DNA from 4 places in the Lysinibacillus sp. FSL M8-0355 genome. Region 1 is predicted to be linked to each of the others. Evidence: riboswitches for the same ligand, from Rfam matches in the RefSeq annotation. Region 1 holds a riboswitch; each other region holds the start of a gene.
The links. A riboswitch is a leader RNA that binds a small molecule or an ion and turns the genes downstream of it on or off. The one in region 1 is predicted to bind cobalamin.
Positions count from the first base shown of each region.

Region 2: linked by a shared signal. The riboswitch ahead of MKY46_RS21575 (hypothetical protein) and the one ahead of MKY46_RS20730 (FecCD family ABC transporter permease) in region 1 are both predicted to bind cobalamin.
Region 3: linked by a shared signal. The riboswitch ahead of MKY46_RS11985 (glutaredoxin family protein) and the one ahead of MKY46_RS20730 (FecCD family ABC transporter permease) in region 1 are both predicted to bind cobalamin.
Region 4: linked by a shared signal. The riboswitch ahead of MKY46_RS10960 (hypothetical protein) and the one ahead of MKY46_RS20730 (FecCD family ABC transporter permease) in region 1 are both predicted to bind cobalamin.

Region 1 is NZ_JBBPAI010000001.1:4,239,547-4,245,483, forward strand. Features, by position in the region: gene MKY46_RS20725 (ABC transporter ATP-binding protein) at 1-425, opposite strand, end outside; gene MKY46_RS20730 (FecCD family ABC transporter permease) at 431-1,477, opposite strand; cobalamin riboswitch at 1,623-1,810, opposite strand; gene MKY46_RS20735 (YdhK family protein) at 2,113-2,682, shown strand; gene MKY46_RS20740 (response regulator transcription factor) at 2,723-3,424, opposite strand; gene MKY46_RS20745 (HAMP domain-containing sensor histidine kinase) at 3,402-4,796, opposite strand; gene MKY46_RS20750 (NADPH-dependent FMN reductase) at 5,311-5,853, opposite strand; gene MKY46_RS20755 (nitroreductase family protein) at 5,917-5,937, opposite strand, start outside.
Region 2 is NZ_JBBPAI010000001.1:4,418,353-4,424,289, reverse strand. Features, by position in the region: gene MKY46_RS21585 (hypothetical protein) at 82-630, shown strand; gene MKY46_RS21580 (glutathione peroxidase) at 715-1,260, shown strand; cobalamin riboswitch at 1,360-1,559, shown strand; gene MKY46_RS21575 (hypothetical protein) at 1,713-2,270, shown strand; gene MKY46_RS21570 (ABC transporter substrate-binding protein) at 2,254-3,204, shown strand; gene MKY46_RS21565 (tyrosine-protein phosphatase) at 3,347-4,114, shown strand; gene MKY46_RS21560 (MATE family efflux transporter) at 4,265-5,620, shown strand; gene MKY46_RS21555 (putative RNA methyltransferase) at 5,623-5,937, shown strand, end outside.
Region 3 is NZ_JBBPAI010000001.1:2,441,636-2,447,572, forward strand. Features, by position in the region: gene MKY46_RS11975 (hypothetical protein) at 80-280, shown strand; gene MKY46_RS11980 (hypothetical protein) at 356-976, shown strand; cobalamin riboswitch at 1,260-1,437, shown strand; gene MKY46_RS11985 (glutaredoxin family protein) at 1,552-1,776, shown strand; gene nrdI (class Ib ribonucleoside-diphosphate reductase assembly flavoprotein NrdI) at 1,773-2,132, shown strand; gene nrdE (class 1b ribonucleoside-diphosphate reductase subunit alpha) at 2,129-4,222, shown strand; gene nrdF (class 1b ribonucleoside-diphosphate reductase subunit beta) at 4,210-5,178, shown strand; gene dut (dUTP diphosphatase) at 5,190-5,627, shown strand.
Region 4 is NZ_JBBPAI010000001.1:2,232,101-2,238,037, reverse strand. Features, by position in the region: gene MKY46_RS10970 (translation factor GTPase family protein) at 1-1,211, shown strand, start outside; gene MKY46_RS10965 (hypothetical protein) at 1,288-1,887, shown strand; gene MKY46_RS10960 (hypothetical protein) at 1,925-2,647, opposite strand; cobalamin riboswitch at 2,876-3,059, opposite strand; gene MKY46_RS10955 (GNAT family N-acetyltransferase) at 3,382-3,819, opposite strand; gene MKY46_RS10950 (8-oxo-dGTP diphosphatase) at 4,064-4,537, opposite strand; gene MKY46_RS10945 (PH domain-containing protein) at 4,755-5,135, opposite strand; gene MKY46_RS10940 (methyl-accepting chemotaxis protein) at 5,738-5,937, opposite strand, start outside.

The sequences.
Region 1 (5,937 bases):
CCACCTGAAAGGGAGCTAAAGCTTCGTTTTTCTAAATGAGCTATACCTGTTTGCTTCAAAGCATCTTTAACAATTTGAAAATCTTGCTCTTGATCTAGCTCTAACAGTTTTTTATGTGGCGTTCTCCCCATGCAAACTAAATCATGTACAGTGAAATCAAATAAAACAGGTGTATCTTGACTAACAACAGCTAAATTCTTTGCAATTGCTTTACTAGATTGCTTTAAAATATCATGCTCATTTAATAATACCGTCCCGCTTTCAGGTTTTAGAAGACGATACATATTTTTTAGCAATGTTGATTTGCCACTACCATTAGGGCCAATTAACCCAACAAACTGCTTTTTCTTTATTTGAATACTTACTTCATGTAGTATACGTTGATCGTTAATGGAGAATGATACTTGCTTTGCTTCTAATGTCATATAAGTTAATCTCCTTCACCGAAAGAATAATTATTGCGACGGAGTAGCCAAATGAAAAATGGACCTCCACAAAAGGCTGTAATAATACCAATTGGCATTTCCTGAGGAGCAATGATAATTCGAGCAAAGGCATCAGCCCACACTAAGAAAATCCCCCCTATTAAAGCACTAATCGGTATCACATATTTATAGTTAGATCCCACAATTAAACGTACTATATGAGGGATAATTAGACCTACAAAACCAATAGAGCCACTGACTGCCACCAGTACACCTGTTAACAGGGAGACAAGTAATATAAGCTGAATCCGAAATTGCTGAAGATTAACGCCTAACGTCACTGCCGCTTCTTCCCCAAGTAAAAGTAAATTTAAATTTCGATAGTGTAGCCAGAGAAGCACAAATACGACAAAAAATATGGAAGCTGGAATGATAATATTATTCCATTTAGCTCCTGCTAGACTACCTAGCATCCAAAACATAACAGCTTTTAAAGCCCCCTCTTGCTTTGACATCATTAAAATAAAATTAGAAATGGCCGTTAAAATAAAGGAAACAGCCATACCTGCCAATAACAGACGAAAAATAGAAACCCGTCCCCCAACACGTGATAAGAAAAACACCAGTGCAATGGCAAGTAATGATCCTAAAAAGGCTGATATTGAAAGCGCGTAAATACCTAAAAATGAAAAGGCTCCTAAAATAATTACAGAAGTAGCTCCGACGGCTGCCCCTGAAGAAATTCCTAGAATATATGGGTCAGCAATGGAATTTCGTACAAGCGCCTGAATCGCTGCCCCCGCAATGGCTAACCCCGCTCCAACAATAGCAGCTAGCAAAACACGAGGTGCTCTTATTTGCCAGATGATGATCTCCTGTGAGCGACTCCAATCCTGCTCTATGGCATTTTGTATAAAGGGGATTTTAGAAAGAATAACTTTCCATACATATAATGGTGTAACTGAAACTGAGCCAACCATTACAGCAAAGGTCATTGAAACAATTAATACCATAAAAAGTACGAAGGAAAATAACATAAATTTTTTATTCATCTGTTTCAAACTCCTACTGAATAGTGATGAATGAAGCAATAAAAAAAGGTATTCCATACGCAACGACGCATAGAAATACCCTAGAATAAACAAAGTCAGAAAAAATCCAGCTATTGTCCGTAATTGCTTGCATCCTCGTGGGCATTACAGGTATTACTAACTGGCAGGTCTCCTGGCTTCGATTCAACACCCTATAATTGCCTTCCCATTCTTCCACAGTGGCAAATAATATTATAGGACTCCTCGTTACAGTTGCGGGACAGCGTCGGACTTACACCGACTTCCCTTTTAAGTGACATTATAAAATGGCACACCAATAGTATTTGAATTTATAAAATTGTGACGATTCTATCATACATTTTTATAGATTGTTAGTCTACATGGAATTTTATTTCTAAGGAAGAACAATATATAAGCTGTATCTTCGCAGTTTTGCTATTTGCTCGTTATAAATTGGCTATCTATTACTTAATAGTTTTGGCATGGGAGGATACTCCACCACATCTTAGCCACTTTTCCTATCACATACATCAATAACATTTCGCTCTCTTCATTCATGTCAAAAAGCAATTGACATCCATCATTTCTGCACATTTGTTTGCTACAGTAAGGGAAAATAGTGAGGAGGATATTACATGATATTTAAAAGAAAATGGTCTACTGGACTTCTAGCAGTAACGGCCTTCATTAGTTTAACAGCTTGTGCGGAGGAGCAAACGAAGCCTGCATCTCCTTCCAATAACACTGCTGAAGAAATGGATCATTCTACGATGAGCCACTCAAGCTCAGGTGAAGTACCATCCACATTAAAGAACGCGGATAATCCGAAGTTTTCTGTTGGAAGTAACGTGATTATTACGGATGGACATATGGACGGTATGAGAGGTGCCGAAGCAACAATAATAGGTGCCTATAACACAACTGCCTATGTTATTTCCTATGAGCCAACTTCCGGTGGAAAGCGTGTAGAAAATCATAAGTGGGTGATTCATGAAGAATTGATTGATCCAGAAGAAGCACCACTAGCCCCTGGCACAGAAGTAAAAACGGACGCAGCGCATATGGAAGGTATGGAAAATGCGACTGTCCGTATTGAGGAGGCTATCCAAACGACTGTTTATATGGTTGATTACACTTCGACCACAAATGGTGAAGCTGTTAAAAATCATAAATGGGTGACAGAAGAAGAATTAACCTCAAAATAATATGAACAACCTCTCCAGCATTTCTGGCAGAGGTTGTTTTCTAGCTTTTGTGTTGTAACGGTTTTCTATCAATTGACTTATGCCATTTATAGCCGATACCCCATACTGTTTGCAAGTAATCATCCGCAGGGAACCCACTTTTTCTTAATTTTTCTCGTAAATTACGCACATGAGAATCAATGGTACGATCTTCAATTGTCACATTATATCCCCAGACTGTGGTGATTAGATGTTCTCTAGAAAATACTTTATTTTGATGATCTAAAAATAAAACAAGCATGGAAAATTCCTTTGGTGTTAGGGGAATTGCCTCATGTTGAAAATATAATTCAAAGGATTCCTTATCTAAGCGAAGACCCTCAAAGCTAATAACCTTTTCCTCTATTTTCGATCTTCTTAATACCGCATATATACGTGCTAATAACTCTTCCTCATCGAAGGGTTTTAATATGTAGTCATCAGCACCGAGGTTTAAGCCTTTTACAATATCCGCATGCTCTCCTTTTGCAGTAAGCATAATGATGGGTACATCCCAAAACTTCCTAATTTCTTGGCACGCCTGCCACCCATCCATCTCTGGCATCATAACATCCAAAAGAATTAAATCTGCATGCCCATCTTCTAAAAAATCGAAAGCCTCTTGAACGGAAGACATAGCTCTACAATAAAAATTCGGCTCTAAATAAAGGGTTAATAAATCTAACATTCTTGGCTCATCATCAATGCATAAAATGGTTTTCATCTGTTTCTACCCCTTTAAAAGATAATTCAAAAGTAGTTCCTTTATTTATTTCACTGCTAACCTTCACTTCGCCCCCATGCGCCTGTACAAGTTCCTTGACAATAGCAAGCCCCAGTCCAGAACCACCTAAAGCACGACTACGAGATTTTTCCACTCGATAAAATCGTTCAAAAATATAGGGTAAATCCTTCTTTGGAATCCCCTTCCCTGTATCTTGAACGATAATGCTTAAAACATCATTGTGTTTCTTTGCGGTGACTGAAGTCGTATCTCCTGACGCACAATAGATTAATGCGTTATTTAATAGATTTATTAGGATTTGCTCTAGCCTTGCTTCATCTGCCCATACTGTCAAACCCTCTTCATAACGTACAATAAAATGTATACCCTTCTCTTGAAAAGCAGGGCTTAGCTTTTTTTCAATGTTTGTAAAAAATGAATTTAAATGTACGTTTTGTTGTTCAATCACAAACGAGTTTTCATCCATTTTAGCTAAATCAAATAAATCTTTAATTAATCGAGAAAGTCTATTTGTTTCTTCTATTATAATGGCTAAATACTTTTGGCGATCCTGCTCTGTTAAATCCCGTTTCGAAAGAATGTCGGTATAGCCTTTAATAAAGGTTAGAGGTGTGCGAAGCTCATGTGCAATGCTCGATAAAAATTCCTTACGCTCATGCCTTAAATGATTCAGATCGTTAGACAACAGCTGTATAGCATTCGATAAATCCCCAAGCTCATCCTTTCCATTGGTAGAAAGGGCGACTGTAAAATCACCTTTGCTCATTTTCAATGTGGCCTCTTTCATTTGAATTAATGGTTTAGCAAGCTTTCGAGATAGAACGATAATGACTGCTATAGTGACAAGACCAGATACTAACCCAACGATGAGAAAATGTTTATTTAAGCGTTTCATTAACGCATGAATGGAGTCTGTATTTTGAAACATAAAGACATAGCCAATCGTTCTTTGCTGATTTTGAATAGGACTAATAGTGGCAATCGCTTGAACCTCTTGCCAATCATCTTGTAAGATCCTTCCCTCATACGGTATTTTTCCCTCAATCTTATGGATCATATCACTAATTTCTAAATCAGGCTGCGAAGAAACCAGTATTGTTCCCTCATCATCAGTCACTACTACATCCGTACTTTCATTAGATTCCATAAGTACCACATGTGCTAGCGTTTCCTCGTTGAAGTTCTGTTCTAATACCGTACGATGTGAATTTCCCCTTGCTTGCAAACTTGCTAGCTCTTCCTCAACTCTAGAATTGGTTAAGGAGACATGTAAAAAAAACATCATAAATGTTTCGATACAAAATAATGTAATAAAAAAGATGATGCCCAGCTTTAGTGATAATTTTCTCATCTGTAACCACCATTTTAGAATTTCTTAAAAGTATAGCGTGAAAGTATGAAGATTTCATGCAGAAACAACATTAAAAAAATGTCTATAACGAAATGGACCTCCACTAAGGGAAATTTCTTGATGCTAATGCTTCTTCTTGTGCAGGGTCTTGAATTCGGCACAACTTTATAAAATGATTGTCACAACCCATGTACGTCAGCAACAGTTAATTAATTTAGTACATAATATTGCTTAAGCTATCTTCGTTAACCTGACTTGCTATAAAATTAGTTGATGAGTAATGGATTGATTGAAGAAAAACAAGCGACTCTTTGGGGATTAGCGTCACAGAAATAGTTTTGGTGAGAATAATGCGGGTGAAACAGCTCATCGGAGGATCCTTGAAAGCTTAGCTCTATGCAAAGAACAAAGTGATCGTTCACAAAGGAAATCAACTTTGCTTTGCTCAACTGCCATTCTTATTTTTCTAATAAGATGACCCATAAGTAAAGTATACTTATGGGTCAGATTTTAATTAAATGTATTTTTTTGCCCAGTTTAAAAAGTTATCGATGACTACATCAAGGAATTTTACTGTACCTTCATCAGTTAAATTGCCTTCTGCATCGAATTTAGTGTGAACAGCACCAATGTAAACATCATTGCCGCTTAGTAATGGTGAGTTAATGCCAGGAGAGAATAAAATATCGCGTAAATGTAATTGCGCTTTTACAGTACCTAAGTTCCCCATAGATGCACCCATAATGATAGATGGTTTACCAATCATTACTTTATCTACACGAGATAGCCAATCAATGGCATTGACCATAACGCCTGGTACTGTACCATTATATTCTGGTGTCACCCATAGTACAGCATCTGCCGCCTTTACTTTTGCTTTAAAATCAAGAACCTCTTGCGGTGCTTCATTTTCGATATCTTGATTATACATTGGTAGATCCTTTAAGCTTAAAACTTCAAGATCTAACTTTTCTGTATAACGTTTTTGAATAAATTGAGCTAATTGCATATTATAAGATTCTTTACGGATACTACCAACGATAGCTACCACTTTCATGATGTTTCCTCCTAAATGTACATTATTCATAGTATTTGTATAGCAATTCTATTTTATACCACATTAATAATAAGTGGCAAATTC
Region 2 (5,937 bases), 180 kb from region 1:
TTCTTTGAGAAAAAAATTAAGTTAAGTGTACCATAAATCAAATTTTATTACGTTCTGAAACAATAAAGGTAGGGATAAATTATGGAGAAAGAGATTTTGCAACTTTTTAATAATCTAACAGAGCATGACCGCGATATTGAATCTTACGAGGAACTAATAAAAATTCTGCAGGAACCCGTAGATTGGACATATGCAGTCTGGGAACAGCTTGTACAAGCACTTACATACAAAGATGGTCATGCACGTGCACGTGCTGCACAAATTTTATGCGCCTTAGCCGCAAAAAGTGACCCAGAAGAAAGGGTATTGGAGGATTTTTTAAAGATTTGGGCTGTGACTTATGATGAACGATCCGTTACAGCTCGAAATGCATTACAAGCTATTTGGAAAATTGGGCTAGCAGGTCAAGTACAAAGTGACTTAGTGGTGTCTTATTTAGCAAAGAGATTTCAAACTTGTTTAGATGAGAAGCATCCGACTCACATTCGCCATGATATTATTGTATCTTTTAAAAAGCTATATGACGAGACAAGTGACATAAAGTTATTAGACATTGCCCATCGTTTAATTAATGAAGAGCAGGACGTTAAATCTAAACAGAAGTATAAGTCAGCCATCCGTTCAACGTAACGAGATGGTGTTTTTTGTGCAAATTATTTGGTAAATTATTGAATAGTCAACTATAATAAATGAAAAAATAAAAGGGGTTAAGACATGAGCATTTATAATTATTTAGTACGAAAACCTAATGGTGAAATTTTATCCATGGAAACATATCGTGGAAAAACGATGCTAATTGTCAATACGGCGAATCAATGCCGATTTACATATCAATTTGATGACTTACAAAAAATGTATGATAAATATGGGAAAGATAATTTTGTCGTTCTAGGATTTCCTTGCGATCAATTTGGTCATCAAAATCCTGAAGATGGCGAGGAGACTACGCATCTTTGTAAAGTGAATTATGGCGTTACCTTCCCAATTTTTGAGCTTGTACAAGTAAATGGAGAGACTACCCACCCATTATTCAATTATTTAAAACATGAAGTGGATTTTCGAGAGTTTGGCAAGGCGAGCATGCAGGAAAAAATGCTTGCTGAGGCAATTGTTCAACTTGCCCCTAACTTTTTAGATGGTCGTAATATTCGCTGGAACTTTACAAAGTTTTTAGTAGATGCTAACGGCAAGACCGTTGCACGCTTTGAACCAACAGATTCACAACTTGATATTGAACAGGCAATTGAAACTATACTATAAAACAGTTTTGTTTATCTTATTCTTTAGAAATGGTGACGATCCATTCAAAGCACAGCTATTTTTTCCTATTAATATATGATAAACTGCTTTACAAGTGAATTATTCTTGCAGAATAAAGGTGCTAACAAGCATAATCGGGAATTCGGTGAAAAACCGAAGCTGTTTCCGCAACTGTAAGTACAGCTAGTATAAAGGTTTACCACTGTCTTAACAGAGATGGGAAGGTACTTTATCACACATTCGTTTTTTATGTAATGAACTGTACAAGCCAGGAGACCGACCTTTGTTTGAACGTATAAAAACTTCTCGGAAGCTAGGAGGATATACGGCAAATACATAGGCTATGTCATGTTAATTTGGCCATTATTATGTTATTTTCGTCGTTCCTTTGCGTAAAGGAGCGGCGTTTTTTTATGCAAGAATTTTCATAATGAAAAGTGGGGGGATCGCAAGTGAAAAAAGATGCACGTTATTCTTGTTATCCATTTATGCGTGAAAAAGCTTCGACGGTTGATTTTGAGATTCGAACAGACAGTCTGACTACGCATTTGGGAGTTGCTTTAGCTGCAGTTAAGAAAGAGGATGTACAAGCTGTTGTAGAAGATTTAATAATTATTTTACCTATGGCCTACCATGTCAATGGCTCGGTTCGTGGAAAACTAGCTGTAACAGAAGAGGATCTTGCTTGGTTAAGTGAGCGCTATGATTTTTATGTTCGTCATGTGAAGGAAGAGATACAAAACTTTGTCTTACCTCAAGGTACAGAGGCTGCCGCTGCTCTACATCTTTGCCGTAGTGAAGCAAAAAAATCATATCGTACATTACACAAAGTATCGGATGAACGAGAGGTTCCAGCTATTCTTTTTGATTATTTAGGCCTATTAGCCAATGTGTGCTTCGTTATGGCTGTCTTTATGAATCAACAAGCAGGGATAGCTGAAATACCATTTATTAGTAAATCATATCCGATGAAAAAGAAAAAGGAGAATAATAATGAAGAAATTATTTAATGTTCAATGGCTAACAGTACTCTTCCTTGCAATGATTTTAGCAGGTTGTGGTACTTCGGTAGATACTAAAAATAAAGACGCTTCACAGGATACACAACAAACAGAGCAAACAAACTACAAAGTGACAGATGATCGCGGTGTAGAAATAGAGTTTAAAGAAGTACCAAAAACAGTTGTATCATTGCAACCAAGTAATACAGAAATTTTATTTGCTCTAGGTGTTGGTGATAAAATCGTAGGAGCAACTGAATATGATACTTACCCAGAGGAAGCACAGAAAATTGAACGGGTTTCTGATTCTGTGAATTTTAACAGTGAACGAATCATAGCGTTGAAGCCAGATGTTGTTATAGCTTATACGATTGGTGATAAGGAAGCAATGAAACCACTTGAAGATGCTGGAATCAAAGTGTTTGTTATTCAATCAGCAGCTACATTCGATGATGTTTATGGTGACATCGAACAGATCGCAGCTGTAATGGGTGTTGCAGATAAAGGAAATGAAGTAAACGAAGAGATTAAAGCGAAATTAGCTGACGTTAAAGCAAAGGTGAAGGAAGTAAAAGCACCGAAAAATGTTTATTTAGAAATTAGTCCTAAGCCCGATATTTATACAGCAGGCTCTGGTACTTTCCAGCAAGAAATACTAGATGCAGCCAATGTTAAGAATGTTTTTTCTGACTTGAGCAGCTGGGCACAAGTTTCTGAGGAAGATGTCATAGTGAAAAACCCAGATGTTATTTTAACGACAGTAAACTACACAGAGGATCCAATAGGTGAAATACTTACACGTGATGGATGGAATACAGTGACAGCAGTTCAAAATAAAGCAGTACAGACTCTTGATACAGATATCTCTAATCGACCTGGCCCACGTATTGGGGAAGCCGTAGAACTAGTAGCAAAGGCTGTCTATCCAGAGTTATTTAAATAAGAAACCATTCAAGGCTAGCTGTATACTGACAGCTAGCCATTTTTATGTGGGTTGTTATTTCCTAGTGTGAAAATTGGAATTAATTGAGTTAGTTCTATAAAATAAAAGTAAGAGTGCTCGATAATTTTAGGAGGTGTAGTAATTGGAACAGTTAGAGACAAAGATAATTCCATTTGAGGCAGTTTATAATTTTCGAGATATGGGGGGATATAGGACAAGGGATGGGCGCATTGTCAAGAACGGTTTATTTTACCGCTCAGCGGCTCTTGGGAAAATGACGTTGGCGGATAAAGAGCTATTTGAAACATTAGGGATTAAAACCATTTTTGATTATCGTGATAATAATGAGGCACACCATAATCCTAACCCTATGTTCTCACACGCTCAATATATTCAAATACCAGCGAAGGGCAATCATACATTTGAAATGCCTACAAATGCTGGTGGTAGAGATTTTTATAAAGCAGTAAGCCCCGAAATGTTCCGAGATTTTTATGCACAGATGCCGTTTAATAATCCTTCTTTTAAAGAGTTAATGAAAACCATACAAAATCCTGACAATTTGGGTCTTGTCCACCATTGTGCAGTTGGTAAGGATCGCACAGGTATAGGGGGAGCTCTTATTTTGCTAGCCTTAGATGTACCTGAGGAGACGATTATGGAAGACTATTTAAACACGAATATCCATTTACGTCCAATGGTAGACAGAATGGCACAGGCTATTCAACATCAATATAATGAGCAAGAATTACAGCAATTCTATGCATTAATGTCTGCTCGAGAAGACTATTTACAAGCAGCATTGGATGCTATGGATTACCATTATGGCTCAAAGACTAAGTTTTTAGAGCAGGAGTTTGGCCTAACTATTGCTAGACGAGAGCAATTGCAAGCTTATTGCTTAACATAACAATGACCCCTTTCACATATCTGTGTGAGAGGGATTTTTTATGTGGAAGCGCTGTCTTCCTATAAACCTCTTTACAGTCTGAAAATTTATGATAAGATACAATAGATTTTTAAGAAAAATATAGGAGAAGTGAAAGTATTGGCAGAGACAATGAAAGAGACAAATAAGTTAAGTCTATTCCATTTAACATGGCCTATTTTCTTAGAAGTATTTCTATTTATGTTAATGGGATTAGCCGATACTTTTATGCTCAGTGCTTTATCAGATAATGCTGTATCCGGAGTAGGTGCAGCCAATCAATATATCCATATTGCGATCTTGATTCTTGAAGTGGTAGGGAATGGTGCATCCATTGTCGTTTCACAGTATTTAGGTTCAAGACGTTTTTTTGAAGCAGCGAAAATATCTGCTTTAGCTGTCACAATGAATTTGGTTGTTGGACTGTTAATGAGTATTCTATTTTTCTTCTTTGCAAAACATTTAATGACTATGATGAACTTGCAGGGAGAAGTACTTCACTATGCACAAAGTTATTTAGTTATCATCGGGAGTTTTATTTTTCTACAGGCTATTATTAATGCACTTGCTGCAATTATTCGTGTACATGGTTGGACGAAGCAAACGATGTATGTATCACTTGGCATGAATATCTTGCATGTTGTGCTAAACTATGGTCTGATTTTTGGGAATTTAGGTTTACCAGAGCTTGGTGTAAAAGGAGCGGCTATTTCTTCGGTCATTAGTCGAGGATTAGCTGTACTAGTGTTTTTCTGGTTGCTCTATCAAGTGATGGAAGTACGCGTGAAGCTACACTATTATTTTGATTATTCTAAGGAATATGTAAGGAAAATATTAAACATTGGCTTACCTTCTGCCTTTGAACAGGTACTTTATCAGTTTTGTCAGATTGTCTTTTTATATTATGCGACATATTTAGGAGCAGAAACACTGGCAGCACGACAATATGCTATGAATATTTCGATGTTTACGTATTTATTTGCGATTGCCATTGGTACAGGAACAGCTATTATTATCGGACGTCATGTGGGGGCAGGGAAGAAGGATGAGGCATACCATCAACTATGGATAAGTGTCCGTGCGGCATTTGTTTTTACGATTATTATGGTTGCAGTCGTTACGATTTTCCGCAAACCACTCATGCATGTTTTTACCGATAATCCAGATGTCATTACTATTGGAGCATCCGTGTTAGCCCTCAGTATTTTGCTAGAGACTGGCCGTACAATGAATATCGTTGTCATTAACTCTTTACGTGCTTCTGGAGATGCCAGATTTCCTGTGAAGATTGGTTTTCTATCGATGGTTTGTATGAGTCTTCCGCTTGGTTATTTATTTGTATTTATATTGGATTGGGGCTTGGTTGGAATATGGCTAGCTATTTCAGCAGATGAATGGGTACGTGCAATTATCGTATACTTTAGATGGAAAAGCCGTAAATGGGAGCGATTTGCCCTCGTTTCACCGAATGAACAGAAGGAGGCATAGAAATGGGAGCATTATCTAAACGTGCGATAGCGGCAGCATTAATGGAGCAATCTATCACACTTTTTGCTTGTCCTGTATGTCAGCAATCGATGCATGTCTATGAGCAGGGAAGATTGGTTTGTCCTGCTAACCATTCTTTTGATATAGCTAAGCAGGGCTATGTCAACATGCTGACACATAGCGCTGCTTCTAAATATAGCAAAAGTCTTTTTGAATCTCGTAAGGCAGTGATTGATAGTGGGATTTATGATGCTGTAGAAGAAAAAATTAGTAAGCTTATAGCCTCTGCAAAAACAGTGCTTGATACTGGCTGTGGA
Region 3 (5,937 bases), 1.8 Mb from region 1:
TATGAAGTATGTCAGTCATAGCTAGCATCTTCCCATTAGGGCAAGATGTTTTTTTTATGAATAAATAGGGGTGAACAAGATGACATCACATTCAATTTCATTTTATATAAATCAGTTAAAGCAGCAAATTATGAACAACCTTTCTGGTGAGCATATTAGGCCATTACAGCTTTATATTAGGAAGTTAATAGAAGAAAACCCAAATGATTATACATCTATTAATGATGCCTATTTAACGATCAAGCATGAATTAGTCGAGACATGTCATGATAGTAGATAAAAAATCTGAAGTGAAGTGAATAATTAAATGGAATGCAAAATGAACAAATCTGAAGACATAATGGACAACATAGATATGAATCAAAAAGTTTTATATAGAAAATTGGATCATTTTGAAATGGAAAGAGGCTTGGTATTAGAAAGTTTAGACATTTTTCTAAGATGGAATCAACAAACACAATACCTTTCTGAAGACAAGCTTCAAAAGCTTTGGATGAAACTGGTAAGGAAGTATAAATTCTCTCTCGATGAATGGGAAAGAACTGCTGGTCATACAAATATCCATGCTTATCTAGTGAAGGAGCAAGGACATGGGTTACAAAAGTTGATGCGCTTTTACAAAGATCGCCACGGCATAAAATGGTTGGAAAATGCATTTCATTATGGAATGTCATTACTCATTGAAGTTGGAAAAATGCCTGGATTAGAAATGTTTTTCCTAACAAATTTAATATGTTACAGATGGGAAAAGGATTATTTAGAGGATGCAGATGTTCAACAGTTTTTTTGTCATTCAATAAATGGTAAAGTGAAGGAGGTCTATGAAAGTTTCAGGGCTTTCGATCAAGAACAGAATCTGTTAACCGCAACTACTCTCTATAAACTTTTATCAAAATATAATCCTCATTTTCAAGTGAATTCGGCAGCAACGCCTGAATTTTATAAGGAATTGTCCTTATTTGTCGAAATCGAGTAATCCATACGTTCGACATGTCAAACAGTCTATTATTCTTTAGAATATAGGCTGTTTCTATGTGAAATACGCTATTATATTTAATGCTCATAGATCCGTAGTAACAGAAAATCTCGTACATAGTTTAGATACACAATGAATTAAGATATAAATAATAGATGGAGAAATTCCTTCGAAAGTTATGATTAAAAATAATGAATAATCAAAAAATAAAGAAGTTTAGAATCTAGATTTACTTTTTATATGAAGGATGGTACACTTAAAACTATTGAACAACAACTATATATTGTGTTCGTTTTATATAGGTGCTACTATATGTAGTTTAAAAGGGAAGTTCGGCACAATTCCGACGCTGTCCCCGCAACTGTGAAGCTGACAATGATTACAACCACTGTGCATTCGCATGGGAAGGGAATCAGAGGATGAAGCAAAGCCAGGAGACCTGCCTCTATAAAACAATTAATCATTTCTTCGGGGATTAAGAAATGGGAACGTCAGTATTTTTGGTATGGTAACGTTTCCATTTAGCTATCTCTCTAGAGGAGATAGCTTTTTATTATATGAAAAGAGGGATTTCTATGAAACTTTATACGAAAACAATCTGTCCAAAATGCCTTTGGGTAAAATCTGAATTACAACGTGCAGGACTTGAGGCAGAAATCGTCAACATTGATCACGATGAACAAGCTAAACAAACAATAATCGATGCAGGTTTTTTAAGTGTGCCTGTTTTAGAAATGAATAATACATTTATAGGAGATGTTAAGGACATAGTTTCTCATATTGAGATGATTGTTCTATGATCGTTTACGCAAGTCGTACAGGAAATGTCCGGAATATTGTTTCCAAATTAAGGGCAGAGTCTGTTGAGCTCTCTGAGGAATTACAATTGAATAAGCCTTATCTTTTAATTACTTATACTGATGGCTTAGGCGATATCCCTGCAAAAGTGGAACGTTTTTTAGAAAAAAACAGAGATTTTTGTAAAGGTGTAGTTGCCAGTGGGAATAGTAACTTTGGGCACAACGCATTTGGGGCTGCTGGCGAGAAAATCGCTGCTACCTATCATGTACCCTTAGTAAGAAAATTAGATTTACGAGGCAATCAAACAGATTATGAAGCCATACAAACGTTTTATGAAACGAGGGTAATAAGATGAAAACCTATTTAAAGCTAAATAATGACGTACTGAATCGTTATAGTTCAACTGGGCTACTTGAATTAGAAAAGGATCGTGAAGCTACACGCCGCTACTTTTTAGAGTATGTCAACGTGCGTTTACGTTACTTTATTGATATTGAAGAAAAAATCCGTTATTTAGTTGATGAGGGCTACTACGAGAAAGCATTTATCGACATGTATGAAATGGAATTTATTAAGAAGCTGTACAAAAAAGCATATGATTATAATTTCCGCTTCCCATCCTTTATGAGTGCAAGTAAATTTTACGATAGCTATGCTATGAAAAGCCGTGATGGAGAAGAGATTTTAGAAAAATATGAGGACCGTATTGTCATTATCGCCTTGTATTTAGCACAAGGGAATACGGTGCTAGCAGAACGTTCTGTCGAGGCAATGATGGAAGCTTATCAGCCTGCTACACCAACAGCATTAAATAGTGGTAAAAAAGCACGTGGTGAATTAGTGAGCTGCTTTAAATTATCGATGGATGATTCCATGAATAGTATTGCTGAAAATATTGGTTATTGCTTAGAGCTATCAAGACTTGGCGGTGGGGTTGGAGTTAACTTAACTGATTTACGCCCTTTAGGTGACCCTATTAAAGAGATTCTAAATCGTGCCAGTGGTGTCATCCCAGTTGCTAAACTGTTAGAAAATTCTTTCAGTTATTCCAATCAACTAGGGCAGCGAAATGGCTCTGGTGTTGTCTATTTAAATATTTTCCATGCAGACATTGAAAATTTTATTTCATCTAAAAAACCGAATGCCGATGATAAAATTCGCCTCGCAACATTATCAACAGGAATAATTATACCAAGTATTTTCTTCGAACTTATGAAACGTGATAAAGATATTGTCTTGTTCAGCCCATATGATATTTTCAAAGAATATGGCAAACGCATGTCTGAGATTTCCATTTCAGATATGTACTATGAGCTACTTGATAACCCTAAAATTCGTAAAATTAAACGTTTGAATGCACGTAGGCTGTATACAGAAGTGAAAAAAGCACAATTTGAATCGGGCTATCCGTTTGAAATTTTTGATGATAATGTCAATGAAGTGCATCCTTTAAAAAACATCGGTCGCGTAAAAATGTCCAATCTATGTACCGAAATCCTGCAAGTTCAAGAAACAAGCATTATTACAGATCAAGATCAACCGAATGACTATGGATTAGATGTATCCTGTAACTTAGGATCGATTGATATTCATGCAGCAAGTAAGGTCAATGATTTCGAAGCCTTAATCGATACGGCTATGCACCTATTAACAAATGTGTCGCAAATGACGCACATTAAAAATGTACCGTCTGTTGCAAAAGCCAATCAATTAATGCATTCAGTAGGGCTTGGTTGTATGAACCTCCACGGCCATCTTGTGACGGAGGGCATTTTATATGGCTCTAAAGAGTCGATTGCTTTCATGGATCGTTTTATGGAAGCGATGAACTTTTATTCACTCAAATCATCGATGGAAATGGCTAAAGAAAAAGCTGCAACTTTTTATCGATTTGAGGACAGTGATTATGCATCAGGTAGCTACTTTGACCAATATGTCAATAAAATCGACGAAGAACTATCACCTGTTGTGTTAAAAGCACTTGGCAATATTCCAATCATTACGAAAAACATGTGGGAAACGCTTAAGCAAGATGTGATGCAATATGGTCTATTCCATTCCTATCGTTTGGCTATTGCACCAACTGGCAGTATTTCCTACATACGTAGCTGTACGGCTTCTATTGCGCCATGTACTGAGCGTGTAGAGGTTCGTGACTATGCAGATAGTAGAACGATTTATCCAATGCCTCATTTAACAAATGATAACAGTCATTTATATGTAGAGGCATATGATGTTAATCCGTATGATTTAATTGATTTGTACGCTGCTTCTCAAAAACACGTTGACCAAGGTATTTCCATGACGCTTTATGTGACAGATAATTGGACAACTGAACAATTAGCTAAAGTATACATTTATGCATGGGTAAAGGGCATTAAGTCCGTTTACTATGTTCGTCAACGATTACAAAGCTTAGAGGAGTGTGTAGCATGTCAAATATAATTTATGAGGCGGTCAATTGGAATAAGGCAACGAGTGAACTTGCCCAAATATTTTGGGACCAGCAATGGAAGCAAATTTGGTTTCCTGAGGAAATTGCGGTCAGTAAAGATATCAAACAGTGGAAAAGCTTTGAGCATCAAGACACGTATAAAAAAGTGTTCGCGGGATTAACGTTACTGGATACAGTTCAGACCAATATAGGGATGAATCGTGTGGCCGCTTATACAGACGATTTACAAGAGAAGGCTGTCCTAACCGTTTTTGATGCATTTGAGGCAATCCACGCCAAATCCTATTCTTATATTTTTACAACGCTTTGTACAAACGAAGAAATAGATGAGTTATTTGAATGGGTCAAAAAAAATGAGTTTCTACAATATAAGGCCAATAAAATTGCGGATATTTATAATAGTATCGAAGAAAACGATCCAGAAAGCTTATGGAAAGCGATGTTCTCCTCCGTTATGCTCGAATCTTTCCTTTTCTATTCTGGCTTTTTCTACCCGCTGTACTTAGGAGGACAAGGCTTCCTACGAAACAGTGCTGAGATTATTTCACTTATTTTACGCGACGAATCCATCCATGGTGTCGCAGTTGGATTTTTTGCTCAAAATCTATTCAAGCAATTTTCAAAAGAAAAACAAGAAGAGCTCAATTTATGGGGCTATGAGCTATTATTAGATTTATATCAAAATGAAATGAAATATACGGATGATATTTATGCGGAAACAGGATTATCACCTGAAGTGAGAGCCTATGTACGATATAATGCTAATAAAGCCTTAATGAATGTTGGTTTTGAAGCAATGTTTCCAGAAGAAGAAGTCAATCCGATTGTGATGAACGGTATTCGTAATGAAGGCTCCACATATGATTTCTTTTCACAAAAGGGAGCTACCTATGCTAAAGCAAAAGTAGCGCCAATTACAGATGACACATTTAATTTTAATCGTTAGGATGGAGAACAATGAACGTAGAAGTAAAAATCAAAAGAGTACACGCGGATGCAATACTACCAATGCAAGCCAATCCTGGTGATGCGGGCATGGATCTCTACTCCATTGAAGCAGTAGAAATACCAGCAGGCGTAGCCAAACTTATTAAAACAGGTATACAGATTGAATTACCTAAAGGAACGGAAGCCCAAATTCGACCAAGAAGTGGACTAGCATTAAAGCATAGTGTAACCGTACTGAATAGCCCAGGCACAATTGATGAAGGCTACAGAGGGGAAATCGGCGTTATTTTAATCAACCACGGCCAAGAACCGTTTATCGTCGAAAAATCTATGCGTATCGCCCAAATGGTCATTCAATTTGTCCCATCCATTCAATTAGTAGAAGTAGATGAATTATCACAAACGATCCGAGGAACATCTGGATTTGGAGCAAGTGGTACTAAATAGAATTGATTAGTTTAAAAAGATGACAAAGAAATCCTGTGTGTATATACATGCAGGATTTTTTTGTTGTCAGTAAGGATAGTCTGTTTAAAGCTTAGCAGAACTACACATGAAAGCAATGGACATTAAAAAAGATGACGTCGGTTACTTACCAAAGTCATCCCATTACGGCATAATCAACAACTACATCTAAAAATATAAACAGCTTTTAATTTTCATCTGTCTACCTAATAGGCAGCATATCACCACGAATATGTGCTCTTCTTTCTTTGTTCATCTTAGTAATTAACTAGATTCCAGATGAAAGATCGAA
Region 4 (5,937 bases), 2.0 Mb from region 1:
AGGTTTTTAAAATTCGTCATGACGGCCACCAGCGTTTAACATTTATGAAGGCTGTCAAGGGCGTTTTACATGTTCGGGATGAATTTTCGTTTGAAGAAGTGACAGAAAAAGTGACTGAAATTCGCCTCTATAATGGCAGTCGCTTTGATACCGTCCAACAGGTTGAAGCGGGAGAGATTTTTGCTGTTAAAGGACTTAGTCAGGCCAATATTGGAGACCGCATCGGCACTACTATGCTGTCACAGCCCTATGAGCTTGTCCCAACGCTACAGGCAAAGGTTCAATATGAGGGCCATCAGCATATCAAGGAAGTGTTACAAATTTTCCGTTTACTAGAAGCAGAGGAGCCTTCCTTACGTGTGGTTTGGCAGGAAAAGTTCCAGGAAATCCATGTGCACATTATGGGCGTTATTCAGTTGGAGGTACTGATAGAAGTGTTAATGAAGCGTTTTTCATTAACGGTCTCCTTTGGCGAGCCCCAAATTTTATATATGGAAACCATTGTGACGACGGTGACAGGCTATGGTCATTTTGAGCCCCTCAAGCATTATGCAGAAGTTCATTTACTAATGGAGCCCAATCCGCGAGGAGTAGGTAATACATTTAGCAATGCCTGCCATGCGGATCATTTATCGGTAGGCAACCAACGCCTTGTTGAAAAGCACCTGTTTGAGCGTGATCACCATGGCTTACTCACAGGCTTCCCTCTGACAGATATTCATTTTACACTGCTAACAGGTCGCGGACATAATGAACATACATCGGGCGGCGATTTCCGAGAAGCTAGTTTCCGTGCGCTACGTCAAGGACTTGAGCAAGCACAGAACATCCTGCTTGAACCTTATTATCGCTTTAAAATGAAGGCTTCGAACGACTTTATCGGCCGCATGATGAGCGACATACAGCAAGCTGCTGGCACATTCGATGACCCCATCTTATCCGAAACAGATGTTGTGCTAACGGGACGAGCGCCCGTCGCCACCCTAATGAGCTATAGCACAACCTTTGCGGCCTATACCAATGGTAAGGGCGCACTCACACTCCAATTTGATGGCTATGATGTGTGTCATAATGCCGAGGAAATTATTTCGCACATTGGCTACGATAAAAATGCCGACCCAGAATACAGCTCCTCCAGCATCTTTTGTGCGAAGGGCAAAGGATATTCTGTTCCTTGGCACGAGGCACAAGCAGCCATGCATTGTCTGTAAGTAGGTAATCCTGCTCGCGCGAAGCCGTTTGCTTGCGCGGGTGTTTACTTGCTTCGAGCGAGAATATTTACCCTGTTTGCGCGAGTATTCCTTGCTGGAGCGAGAGTATTTCATCTGCTTCCGCGAGTATTCGCTGCTCGAACGAGAGTATTTCATCTCCTTTCGCGAGTATTCCCTGCTCGAACAAGAGTATTTCATCTCCTTCCGCGAGTATTCCCTGCTCGAACGAGAGTATTTCATCTGCTTCCGCGAGTATTCCCTGCTCGAACGAGAGTATTTCATCTGCTTCCGCGAGTATTCGCTGCTCGAACGAGAGTATTTCATCTGTTTCCGCAAGTATTCCCCGCTCGAGCGAGAGTATTTCATCTGCTTCCGCGAGTATTCGCTGCTCGAACGAGAGTATTTCATCTCCTTCCGCGAGTATTCGCTGCTCGAACGAGAGTATTTCATCTCCTTCCGCGAGTATTCGCTGCTCGAACGAGAGTATTTCATCTCCTTCCGCGAGTATTCCCCGCTCGAACGAGAGTATTTCATCTCCTTCCGCGAGTATTCGCTGCTTGAGCGAGAGTATTTCATCTCCTTCCGCGAGTATTCCTTGCTCGAACGAGAGTATTTCATCTGCTTCCGCGAGTATTCGCTGCTCGAACGAGAGTATTTACCCCCTCCCTTCAAATAAATAAAAACAAGCCCTCCGTTTGATGGAGGGCTTGAGTTTATAATGCGCCTACTGCTTTCTTTGTAGAACTGTGCACAAGGTATGCAGGCTCGACAATCACGTAGTCATGCGTGTTTGTGAAATCAACTAGCACTTTACCAGGATAACTTTTTAAAATTTGCAGTTGATCAATTAATTGCAGCAATAGCTCGTGACCGTTGCCGCGTGGATGCCAGTTGAAATGGTAATCATTTAATGCCTGAACCGCTTCAATAAATTGGGCGTATTCCTGCTGCACAAAGGCTATTAACTTATCATGTTGAGGCGCTAAATCATGGATATATGTTTCATAAAAACGCATCACAATCGAGCATAATACATCATTGACACGCGCTGCACTTAAAACAGGCTTTGGCTTCAGTGACAGACGGTCAAGGTTGGGCTTGGCACGTGTGGAATCAATGCGTGTAATTAAATGGTATGGCTCCCCGTTAACCTCATAGACAATCGGGTTAGTCGGCATATACATCATAAAGCTATTGGTCTTCGTTTTCAGTTGATCGGTTACCGCTGCCTTCGCGAAAAGATGCCCGTCCACATCCCCATTTTGTATCCAAATAATTTCTTTATTATATAAAATTTGCTCAAAGAAGCGATCATTGCGGATCAGCTTCGTTGCTAATAATTGGTCAATCAATGATTCGACCGCCATTCTTGTTTTCGCTTTCTTGGCAACTTCTGTGCGTGGCTGCTTACAAATGGTCATATCTAAAGAAGTCATACATGCATCCCCTTTACGTACATAATGTCAAAACAAAAAGGATTTCCTACCATTTTTGAGGAAATCCTTCGCTTATCTTCGTTCATCACCCAATGCCAAACAAACCCTAAGTATGTGTAAATGAGCCCGATTGCGAACCCCTTCATTTACTTTGGGCGTTTGACGTACCGTGACGAACAGAGCATTCTGTTTTGTCAACATGCCACCTCCTATTCCTCGTAGGTTACTGGTGTGTACTCGTAACAGGCAGGTATCCTGACTCATGGTCATTGCCACTTTTCTCCTTCCCATCATTTGACAGTGGTTGCTGAAAAGTCGCTCACATTTACAGTTGCGGGACAGTGTCGGATTCGCACCGACTTCCCTTTTAAGTAAATTGCACGCAATTTACACCTATTACTACACGCTATTCAGTTGGTAAGGAAATTTGCGAAAATTCTCTATTCCTTAGCTAATCATTGTAAAGTATTGTATGTCCAAAGTCAATTTATGCTAAAAAATACTAATTATTTCAAAATAATTCCATGTAAAATGGATGCATAGAATACTAGGTTTTCCTCATGTCACACTGAGCATCACTTTAATTGCTTTCTGTAAAGTGATAATAAAGTTATTTCTAATCAAAAAATACAAAAATTATATTATTAAGAAGGCTCTTTAAAGTTGTTTAAATCTTGTTCAACTAGCCCCGTTAGTTCAACAACTTCTTGAAATCAATTCTTGTGTAGGTTTTATTATAGGTAAGAGATAGGTTCGTAACCGTGTTTGCTAATTAACTTTATCATGTTGGGATTTTCTATCGGGTCAACACTCACAAATATTTCAGAACGTCCTAAACTCTTTGCAATATTTTCTCTATACCTCATTAAGTCTGAACCTATACCATTACCACGATAATCCTCTTTTACATATAGGTCACTTAATTTAGGAAGCAAAGTACCTTTTAATTTAAGAACTCCAAAACCTAATATAAGTGCGTCTTGTTCAGCAATTACCAAATATAATTCCTTTTTTGCAAATTGCTTTAAATAATTCGTGAATAGATCTTTATTATTTCTACTATCACATAAACCCGATAAGTCGTTTTCATTCGCTAATCTGATTATGTAGTTCATGGTTACTGCCGCTTCCCTATTCTTTAATAAATCACTATTATAAAATTTCTTCTTCAACAATATGCACCGTTCGTTAAATAAACAAAAGGACGGTCAAGCACCTTTTATTTTAGAATTTTCTCTAGCTATTCTTAATCCCTCTCTACCATTTAGATATTGAAAGTTAAACTATTTAACAAAGTGGGTAAATTTAAGCCCCATTATTTATTCTTCACATATATATGTATTGAACTGACCTCGATGTTATTGAAAAGCGACTGCTCTATTGAACGATTGCCCCCTGTCAGTCCAATAACAAGTTTTAGGTGTGACGTATAGTAACTTTCCCTTCTTTATTTTCTTCGTGGTTCCATTCAACTTGAATCTCAAATGTTCCATCTTGAAAAAATAAAGGAAATCTTCTCCGTATCGATGGCTGCATAGGAAGTTTATATGCGTTCTCTATATCTACCCAAACCGCTTTCCCCTCTGGAGCATCTTTCAAGAGTTCACCCTCGAAATCCTTTGTTATGTAATTAAATATCATATATCTATCTTTTGCGACTGGATTAACATATTCATAAAGCCCTTTATAAATAAGGTTTCTAACTTCTAACCCCGTTTCTTCTTTTACTTCTCTGATAGCACTTTCTACAATACTTTCAGGAAATTCAACTTTACCACCCGGTGGAATAAAACCTTTGAAATGGTCGTGCTGTCTATCCAGAAGTAAAACCTTCTCTTCACTTTGAATCATACACACCGTCCATATTTTATAATTAATAGAATTACTCATAATTCACTCCATCTTTTTTAAATAAATATTACCATATATGTGTCCTTCTTAGTTAAACAACTTCATTATCTCTTAACACCTTCTCTACATTATGTGCCTGTTTCGTAATCGGAACTGGAATCCCTTACACCCTTCACAAGGTATTTCCTCATCTTTATCATCCTTTCTTTGCACAACAAAAAAGCCTCGCATAAATGCGGGCTTTTAGTACCATACATTACGTCCCCAAAACATACTGCGCTAAAACACTTTGCACTTTGTAAATATTCGTCGCCTTGTTGAAGTTTTTTTGAATCGGTAACGAACTGCCTGACACCCATATTTTGAGCTCTGCATCTAAATCAAATGTCCCGGCTGTTTCTACTGAAAAATGAACGATATTTTTATAGGGGATGGAATGATATTCGGTTTTCTTGCCAGTCACCCCTTGCTTATCGATAAGGATTAATCGTTTATTCGTAAAAATAAACGTGTCTCTTATAATTTTATAGGCATTTTTGATTGTTTCGTTTGGAATCAATAAATCACGGACCTCCTCCTGTAATTTTTCTAAATTCACCTCGCTCGCATTGCCGATTAATCCATCAAATAAGCCCATCTCCTGGCCCCTTTCATTGTCATTTATTTAATGTATTACAAAGAAGATAGCGCTACGACAGGAAATAATGGTTTTATTGAGTCTATAAAGGCGAAGCATTGCACGTAATCATAGGCTCTCTACTAGCATTTGTTTAGGCTGTGATGAAGAGAGGAAGCTGATTAAGGTTAGCATCTCTTTTGGTAAGGTAAATAGCGATTTTTTTAAAGAGGATGGGAATGAAGAATCACTCAAATTATTCCAAGAAGCGATGGCAACAGCTGCCAAAATGAAGGTGTTGTCAATATGGTGTAAATAGAGGATACGGCTAGAAACAAATATGGCTATCACCTTTGGTAAGGTGAAAAAGGACAAATCAGTAGCTGAATGTAGGTTAAGGTTACGCATACAATCTACGTGATCTCTAAGGATTTCACTAAGAAATTAATTACGTTGGTCCGCCAATAAAAAACACTTCCCATTCTAATGACAGGAAGTGCATTTCAAATTACTTATCTATCGCCTGAAACCACCTTTGTGCATAGCTATCTGTGGAGGCAAAATCATCTTGTTCTTAGATAACTATTCAGGGCTAAAAAACCTTGAAAATATGTTTTTCTTGCTTAAACCTGAAATTGATTTGTTAGCTTTTGTAAATTATCAGCTTGTACGCTTAAATCCTGTGTCACATGATTGACAGCTTGCATTGAGGCTGTTTGCTCATCCATTGAATGTAAAACAGCCTCTGTATAATGCGATAGCTTACCCATACCATTAGCAATCGTTGTCACAGAGGAAGCTACTTCATTGGCACTGCTAGAAA